Regions from separate parts of the Xanthobacter sediminis genome, predicted to be linked through region 2. Evidence: riboswitches for the same ligand, from Rfam matches in the RefSeq annotation. Region 2 holds a riboswitch; the other holds the start of a gene.
The links. A riboswitch is a leader RNA that binds a small molecule or an ion and turns the genes downstream of it on or off. The one in region 2 is predicted to bind cobalamin.
Positions count from the first base shown of each region.

Region 1: it holds a riboswitch for cobalamin, as region 2 does, so the genes downstream of both, metE (5-methyltetrahydropteroyltriglutamate--homocysteine S-methyltransferase) here and V5F61_RS17360 (CbtB domain-containing protein) in region 2, are expected to answer to the same signal.

Region 1 is NZ_JBAFWH010000001.1:277,101-281,304, reverse strand. Features, by position in the region: gene V5F61_RS01100 (isocitrate lyase) at 1-654, opposite strand, end outside; gene V5F61_RS01095 (short-chain fatty acyl-CoA regulator family protein) at 826-2,235, shown strand; cobalamin riboswitch at 2,306-2,506, shown strand; gene metE (5-methyltetrahydropteroyltriglutamate--homocysteine S-methyltransferase) at 2,613-4,204, shown strand, end outside.
Region 2 is NZ_JBAFWH010000015.1:44,105-48,308, forward strand. Features, by position in the region: gene cobF (precorrin-6A synthase (deacetylating)) at 1-344, shown strand, start outside; gene V5F61_RS17350 (hypothetical protein) at 323-982, opposite strand; gene V5F61_RS17355 (CbtA family protein) at 1,224-1,976, opposite strand; gene V5F61_RS17360 (CbtB domain-containing protein) at 1,987-2,196, opposite strand; adenosylcobalamin (AdoCbl) riboswitch at 2,198-2,352, opposite strand; gene V5F61_RS17365 (histidine phosphatase family protein) at 2,419-2,994, shown strand; gene V5F61_RS17370 (methyl-accepting chemotaxis protein) at 3,106-4,204, opposite strand, start outside.

The sequences.
Region 1 (4,204 bases), on a different contig from region 2:
CACCTGGTTCTCGATCTGGAGGCAGCAGGCGCCGGCCTTGATCATCTCCTTGGCGAGCAGGTAGGTGGCATGCTCGTTGCCGAAGCCCGCGTCGATGTCGGCGATGATCGGCACCACATGGGTCTCGAAACTGTCGATGGCGGCGATGGCCTCGGCCTCGGCGGCCCGGTCGCCCTTGGCGCGCGCGGCCTTGAGCGCCTTGAACAGGTCGTTGATGGCCACCTCGTCCGCCTGGCGCAGGGAGACGTAGATCTCCTCGATCAGGTCCGCCACCGAGGTCTTCTCATGCATGGACTGGTCCGGCAGGTGGCCGAAGCGGTTGCGCAGGCCCGCCACCATCCAGCCGGAAAGGTAGACGTAGGCGCCCTTCGCCGTGCCCTTCAGGCGCTTCACGGACTTGATCATCTGCTGCGCGTGGAAGCCCGACCAGCAGCCCAGCGACTGGGTGAAGCGGGAGGAGTCGGCGTCATAGGCCGCCATGTCGGCACGCATCACCCTGGCCATGGCGCGGGCGATGTCGAGATGGGTGTCGAATGTGTTCTGGAGGCGGAGCTGGATGATGTCGTCCACGCTCACGCCGCCGGCCGCCACGCCTTCGGGGAACCGCGCCTTCAGTTCGGCGGCGAGTTCGGCGTAGCTCTTGCGCTGGCCCATGGGGTCTTCCTCTTCGCGTTTCGGCTGCTGCGCACCGGCTGCGATTTGTCTTGCAGCCGGATCGTTTCCTCACAATATTTGCCAACGAGACAGCGCGGAATGACTGAAAATGCGTGGATTTGCGAGGCATAGACCGCTGATTTGCAAATGTTGCGAATCCCGGAGCCGGGCATGAAGAAGACCTTCGTCGGCGTGCGCCTGAAGCGGCTGCGGGAGGAACGGGGCCTCACCCAGGCGGCGCTGGCCCAGGCGCTCGGCCTCTCCGCCAGCTATCTCAACCAATTGGAGAAGAACCAGCGCCCCCTCACCGTGCCGGTGCTGCTGAAGATAAACGAAATCTTCGGCGTGGACGTGCAGCTGTTCTCGGAGGGGGACGAGGGGCGGCTGGTGGCGGACCTGCGCGAGGTGTTCGCCGATCCGCTCAACGGCGAGCAGGTGAGCCTCGCCGAGCTGAAGGAGGTCGCCTCCGCCATGCCCGCGCTCGGCCGCGCCGTGGTGGCCCTGCACCGGCGCTGGCGCCACGCGCTGGAGCGGGCGGATGCCATGGCGGGCGAGCTCGGCCTCGGCACCGGCGGCATCGCAACCCACGCCGCGCCCATGCCCTACGAGCAGGTGCGCGATTTCTTCTATGCCCACCACAACTACTTCGCGGAGCTGGACGAGGCCGCCGAAAAGCTGGCGCAGAACGCGGATCTCAGCGCCGGCGACATGGCCGAGGGCCTTGCCCGCCATCTGGAAGCGCGCCATGGCGTGCGCGTGGCGCGTGCCGAAGGCGAGAGCCAGCGCCGGTTCCTGCCCGGCGAGCGTGTATTGCGCCTCTCCCGCCGGCTCGACGACGGCCAGCGCGCATTCCAGATCGCCACCCAGCTCGCCTTCCTGGAGGCGGGCGAGGCCATCACCCGCCTCGCCCGCGCGGCGGCCCAGGGCGCGCCGGAAACCCACGCCCTCGCCCGCATCGGCCTCGCCAACTATTTCGCCGGCGCGCTGCTGATGCCCTACGGCGCCTTCCTCAAGGCCGCGGAGGCGGAGCGCTACGACATCGAGCGGCTCGGCGCGCGCTTCGGGGTCGGCTTTGAGACCATCTGCCACCGCCTCTCATCGCTGCAGCGGCCGGGGGCGCTGGGGGTGCCGTTCTTCTTCATCCGGGTGGACCGGGCGGGCAACATCTCCAAGCGCCAGTCGGCCACCGATTTCCACTTCTCGCGCGTGGGCGGCACCTGCCCGCTGTGGAACGTCTACGAGGCGTTCGCCCAGCCCGGCCGCATCCTCACCCAGCAGGCACAGATGCCGGACGGGCGCACCTATCTGTGGATCGCGCGCACCGTGCACCACGCCGCCGGGGGCTACGGCGATCCCGGCAAGACCTTCGCCATCGGCCTCGGCTGCGACATCCGCCATGCCGGGCGGCTCGTCTACTCGCGCGGCCTCGCCCTCGCGGACCCGGCTGCGGCGACCCCCATCGGAGCCGGTTGCAAGGTGTGCGAGCGCCCCGCCTGCCCCCAGCGCGCCTTTCCTCTCATCGGCCGCCCGCTGGCGGTGGACGAGAACCGCAGCGCCTTCACGCCCTATGCGGCGGGCTGAAGCGCCTGCAAATGAAATTACGACATAAGCATGTCCTTATATGGCGCTTGACAGCGTCATCTTCCCCGAACAGACTGCCCGGCGTCGAGGTTCCGCGGACCGGTTTTTCCGGCGCCGCGGCTAAGAGGGAAGCCGGTGCGAAGCCGGCGCTGCCCCCGCAACTGTCAGCGGCGAGCCAAGCTCCATCCATGCCACTGGGCGCAAGCCCGGGAAGGCGGACGCAAGGCCGTGACCCGTGAGCCAGGAGACCTGCCCCGGCAACAGAAACGTCCTCGGGCGGGGTGTCCCGGTGGTGCGCTCAGGCTCCGCCGGCTCCCGCCGCGCGGAGGCTCGACGCCTGCCCTCACGGCCCGCCCACAGCACAAGGGCTTCATGCCGTGACCGCCTCCGCCAATTTCCGCTCCACCATCCCCGTCGCCACCCTGGGCACGCCCCGCATCGGCCCGCGCCGCGAGCTGAAGGCCGCGCTCGAAAGCCACTGGGCCGGCAAGACCTCCGAAGCGGAGCTGCTCGCCGCCGCCGCCGCCCTGCGCGCGCAGAACTGGGCGCGGCAGAAGGCGCGGGGCATCACCGTCATCCCCTCCAACGACTTCTCGCTCTACGATCAGGTGCTGGACACCAGCGTGATGGTGGGCGCCATTCCCGAGGCCTACGGCTGGAGCGGCGGCAAGGTGCCGCTCTCCACCTATTTCGCCATGGCGCGCGGCAGCGGCGGCGCGGCAACAGGCGCCTGCGGCCACGTCCACCACGCCGGCGCGGGTGCCCCGGCCCAGGAAATGACGAAGTGGTTCGACACCAACTACCATTACATGGTGCCCGAGCTCGCGCCCGGCCAGCGCTTCGAGCTCGCCTCCCTCAAGGCCGTGGAGGAATATCGCGAGGCCAGGGCCCTGGGCTATGAGACACGCCCTGTGCTGCTCGGCCCCGTCACCTTCCTGAAGCTCGCCAAGTCCAAGGCGGCGGACTTCGATCCCCTCTCCCTGCTCGGAAACCTGCTGCCGGTCTACACGGACATGCTGCGCCGCCTCGTCGCCAACGGCGCGGAATGGGTGCAGGTGGACGAGCCCTGCCTGGTGCTCGACCTCGACGAGGCCACCCGTGACGCCCTGCGCCGCGCCTACGGCGCCTTCGCCCGCGCGCTGCCCAGCCTCAAGATCATGCTCGCCACCTATTTCGGCGCGCTCGACGACAATCTGGACACGGCTCTTTCCCTGCCGGTGGCGGGCCTGCACCTCGATCTCTCCCGCGCACCGGAACAGCTCGAAACGGTGGCGGCGCGGGCGCCGAAGGGCCTCGTGCTCTCGCTCGGCGCCGTCGACGGGCGCAACATCTGGCGGGCGGATCTGCCGGCCCTGGTGGAGCGCCTGAAGGATGTGGTGGCGCGGCGCGGCACCGATCATGTCCAGATCGCGCCCTCCTGCTCGCTCCTCCATGTCCCCATCGATCTGGACCAGGAGACCGATCTCGACCCGGAGCTCAAGTCCTGGCTGTCCTTCTCGCTGCAGAAGATGGACGAGCTGCGCGTGCTCGCCGCCGCGCTCTCCGGCGCGCGCGACGAGGTGAAGGTCGCGCTCGAGGCTTCCGCCGCGGCCGCCGCGACGCGACGCGCCTCGCCCAAGGTGCACAATGCCGCCGTCGCCTCCCGCATCGCCATGGTCACGGACGAAATGGCGCGCCGGAAGAATTCCTTCGCCGCGCGCGCCGAGCTGCAGCGGCGGCGCTTCGGCCTGCCGGCTTTTCCCACCACCACCATCGGCTCCTTCCCGCAGACGGAGGAGGTGCGCAAGGCCCGCGCCGCCCATGCCAAGGGCGCGCTCGACGACGGCGCCTACGCCGCCTTCCTGCGCGAGGAGACGGCGCGGGCGGTGCGCTGGCAGGAGGAGATCGGCCTCGACGTGCTGGTCCATGGCGAGTTCGAGCGCAACGACATGGTGCAGTATTTCGGCGAGCAGCTTTCCGGCTTCGCCTT
Region 2 (4,204 bases):
TGGTGCCGGGCATCTCGGCATTGCAGGCCCTCACGGCCGCACACGCCATCCCCTTCAACACCGTCAACGGCCCGGTCACCGTGACCACCGGCCGCCGCCTGCGCGATTTCGGCTGGCCGCAGGGCGCGGACACCATCGTGGTGATGCTGGACGGCGAATGCAGCTTCCAGGGGCTTGAGCCGGAGGGCCTCCACGTCTGGTGGGGCGCCTTCCTCGGCATGCCCGAGCAGGTTTTGGAGGCGGGCCCGCTGGCGCAGGCGGGCCCCCGCATCCTCGCCGCCCGCGCCGCTGCCCGCGCGCGGCACGGCTGGATCATGGATACCTATCTGCTGCGGCGCGGGTGAGCGCCCGGCCGGCGGAACAGCGCCGCCCCGGCAGCGCCCAGCGCCACCACCACCCCGCCGGCCGCAAGCAGGCTCGGCGGATGGCGGGCGATGTCCCGCCATTCCGGCATGATGACCTCGGCCGTGTTGAAGCTCTCGCTGCTGAACTGACAGATGACGTTGAAGGCGGCGTTACGCTCCAGCTCCCGCGTCATCTCCTGGTCGAGCTTCAGGGCCGCATCCTGCCGGCCCGGCATGTCCCGCATGTGCACGAGCAACGCGCGCAGCGCCGAAAGATAGGCGTGCATGCAGGCGTTGAAGGGGCTGTCCTCGTCGGCCACGCTGCCGGGCATCAGGCCCCACAGGCAATAGGTGCGCTGGAGCGCGGCGAAGTTCGCGAGCCGCCGGAAGGTGGGATCGGTCCGCATCTGGCTCTGCGCCGCGGCGCGGATGGCCGGCGCATAGCCCGCGATCACAGCCATCTCGCCATGGGTGAGGCCGGCGATCTCGAGCCCGCTCCGCTCGCCCTGCACCGTCTGCCGGTGGGCGTTGGCCGGAAGCGGCGCCAGCAGCGCCAGCCATGCCGGCACGAGCAACGCCAGCCGCCAGACGCACGCGCCGGAACGCCTTCCGCCCGCATCGGCTTCACTCTTCTTCATGCCGGGAGACGTCCAATCTCGCTTGAAGGGATCGAGAACGCGAGGGAGCCCATGCGGGCCACGGCCAGGACCCCGGGGGATGAATCATTTCCACCCGTGTGAAGGCCCGCACGTGCGCTGCGTGGATGGGGCGCGGCTTGCCGGGTTTGCACCAGAAGCGGGCACCAGCTCACGGCGATCGCGCAGGCCGTGAGCCGATAGTCCGCGGGCGGAGCCTCAACCTCCCCCAACCAGGAACACGCTATCGCGCGCCCGCCACGGGGGTGAGCCGCGCGGAGCCCGAGCCGGCATGAGCGAGGGTGCGTTCCGCCACGTACCCGAACAGCAGGCCCAGCGTCGTCCATATGATCGCCTGGAGGCCCAGGGAGGCGAGGCGGAACTGCCACAGCAGCGTGGCGGGGAACTGCTCGGGCACCTCGTTGACCGACGGCAGCGCGGCCTGGAGGAGCACCACGAGCAGCGCATAGGCGGCGACCCCGGCGAGCACGGCGTTCCAGGCGCCGAGCCCGGCGCGCAGCCGGCGGACGAGCGCCACCGAGGCGGAAGCGGCGACCAGCGAAGCCACCAGCATGGCGAAGTAGAGCTGGGTCCTGAGGCCGATGGTTTCCGGGTCGCCCACCGCCGGCGGATTGGGCGGATATTTCAGCCCCGGCACCAACACCAGCACGACGAAGCCGCCCAGCGCCAGAAGGCCCGCGGTCGCCCGCGGCGACAGGGTCGTCAGCCGGCCCTGGGAAAAGGCGAAGACCAGCGCGAACAGGCCGCCCAGGGCGGCGGAGAAGGTGACGACGCCCGTGAACAGGCCGACGCCGGCCTGCACTTCGCGGCTCACGAGCTCCGGCTCGGGCGCTTCGCCCTTCGCCTGGCCCGCGGCTTCCTCCAGTGCGATGGCGTGCGCCACCGGGGGTTCCCCGAACACCCGCGCGAACCCGAACGCGAGAAGTCCCGCGACCACGCCGACAAGCATGCCGCGCAGCAGGAGATTTCCGACCATGACGCGCTCCTCAGTGGCAGGGAAAGCCGAGGAGATGGCGCCCGTCGTGCACGAATTCGTGCACGTAGGACCCGGAAATGAGGGATGTGGCTCCCTCCTCCGCGCCGACGAAATAGATGGCGAGCAGGAGGATGAGACCAGCGAACACCGCCCACGGCAGGATCTCGCTCACCGGGATGGGAGCGGGGTGGACGGCAGGCTTCAGGACAAGATCAGACATGGCGCACTCCGGGGATGACGCGTCCCGCTGGGTGAATATGGTCGAGTGCGGATCAGATCTGACTTTCGGGACGACAATGAAGGCCCCGATCTACAGTGGCGCGACCGTGCCGGAATTTCACCGGCTTCCAATCGGCATTCGACGGCCCAAGCTAGGCGCCGGCACACCCGCGTGTCAACGGAATGTGGCATCGCGATGCCACGCCGTGGCATTTTGCATGGCATGCTACGCCTCACGCTCCTCAGCCACGCCCCCACCGCGGCCATGCGCCGGGCCGTCTTTCCGGCGGACGAGCCGGCAGAATCACAGACCCTGGCCGGCCTCGCGGGGCTGGCGGCGTGCCTGCCCCGCCACGACCGCGCGTTTACGAGCCCGGCCCTGCGCGCCCGGCAGACCACGGAGGCCCTTGGGATCGAGGCCGGGGCGGAGCCCGCCCTCGCGGATCTCGATCACGGCCCGTGGGCGGGGCACGGCATCGCCGACATCGCGGCATCCGAGCCTAAGGCCTTTGAAGCGTTCATGCGGGACGACATCCGCCCGCCCCAAGGCGGCGAGACCGTGGCGGCCCTCAAGGCGCGCCTCGCCGCATGGATGGAGCGCCAGAGCGGCGGGCGCGGGCACACGGTGGCGGTGACCCACGCGGCCGTGATCCGGTGCGCCGTCCTCCTCGCCCTGGAAGCGCCTGCCGCCGCCTTCTGGCGGATCGACGTGGAGCCGCTGAGCCTGACCGACCTGCGCTTCGACGGGCGGCGCTGGGCCTTGCGATCGCTCAACCGGAACCTCACGCGGGAGGCGTAGCGGCGCAGTCCGACGACACGACGCACCCTATTGCCGGAGCGGACCCGCCCCGCCGGGCGCCGACGCACGCCTGAGCGCGGCAGGATACGCGCGCGAGGCCCCCTTCTGCGGTCAGAGCTTGTAGGAGGTGCGGAACGCCCCCCAGTGGCGACCGGCGACGAAGATGGGCGCATCCACCTCGCGCATCATCACCACCTCGCCGCCCATCTGCCGGGCATAGACCTGCACCAGATAGGGCTTGGTGTTGCGCGCGGCCAGGAGGCCGGCGCGATCATCGAAGATGCGGCGGTTGCGGCTGTTGGCATTGTTCCACACAGGGTCGCCCGGCCGCTGCGGCTTGGAATAGCGGGCATTGTGCACCGGCAGATAGCCGTTGATGTCCACCGCCACGCAGAAGGCCAAGCTGCGGTCCTCTTCCACCATCGCCTCGATCAGCGTGGGCAGCAGTCGTTCGAGCAGCGGGAGGGAGGCGGTCTCCACCTGCTGGGGGTCGGAGCCCGGTACCGGCCGGTATTGGGTGTCGAACAGCTCCGGCTGCGAGATCAGCCTGTTCCGCAAGGCCTCCTCAAGGACGAGGCGCACCTTTTCGGCTCCCGCGCTGGCGCGGGCAATGGCGGGCGCCGCCTCCCTGGCGAGAGCAGCGAGGCGCGCCTTGACGGCCTCGTTCTCGCAATCATCGAAGGCCACATGGCAGCCGAGCGCGCTGATGCCCACCACCCGGCCGGCGAGAAGCCCCATGCCGCCCAGTTCCAGCCGCACCGGCGCGCCCACCACCGGCGCCGGAGAGAGCGCGGCGAGCAGCACCCCGCCCTGCGACAGGTCCAGCGTCTTCACGCTCTGGCTGGAGCCGGCGAAGCTGGCGCGGCCGTGGATCTCCACCGGCCAGCGCTCGAACCGGCGGCGATCGCCCATGGCGGTCTGCCGCAGCACGCTGAGGAGATGGCGGGCCATCTCCCGCACGCCGTCGGCCACCTGCGCGGTGCTGCGCTCGATCTCGGCGCCGGTTTCTGCGGCGGCGCCGGTGGCAGCGCTGATGGAAAGGGCACGCGACGCCACCGTCTCGGCAAAGCGCTCCACCCCCTCGGCGCTGCGGTGGATGTCGTCCATGGTGTCCGCCTGCCCGGCGACGGCATCGGCCACGCGGGCCGCCACCGGGCTGATCTCGGCGATGGTGGTGCCGATCCGGCCGATGGCCTGATCGCTGGCCTTC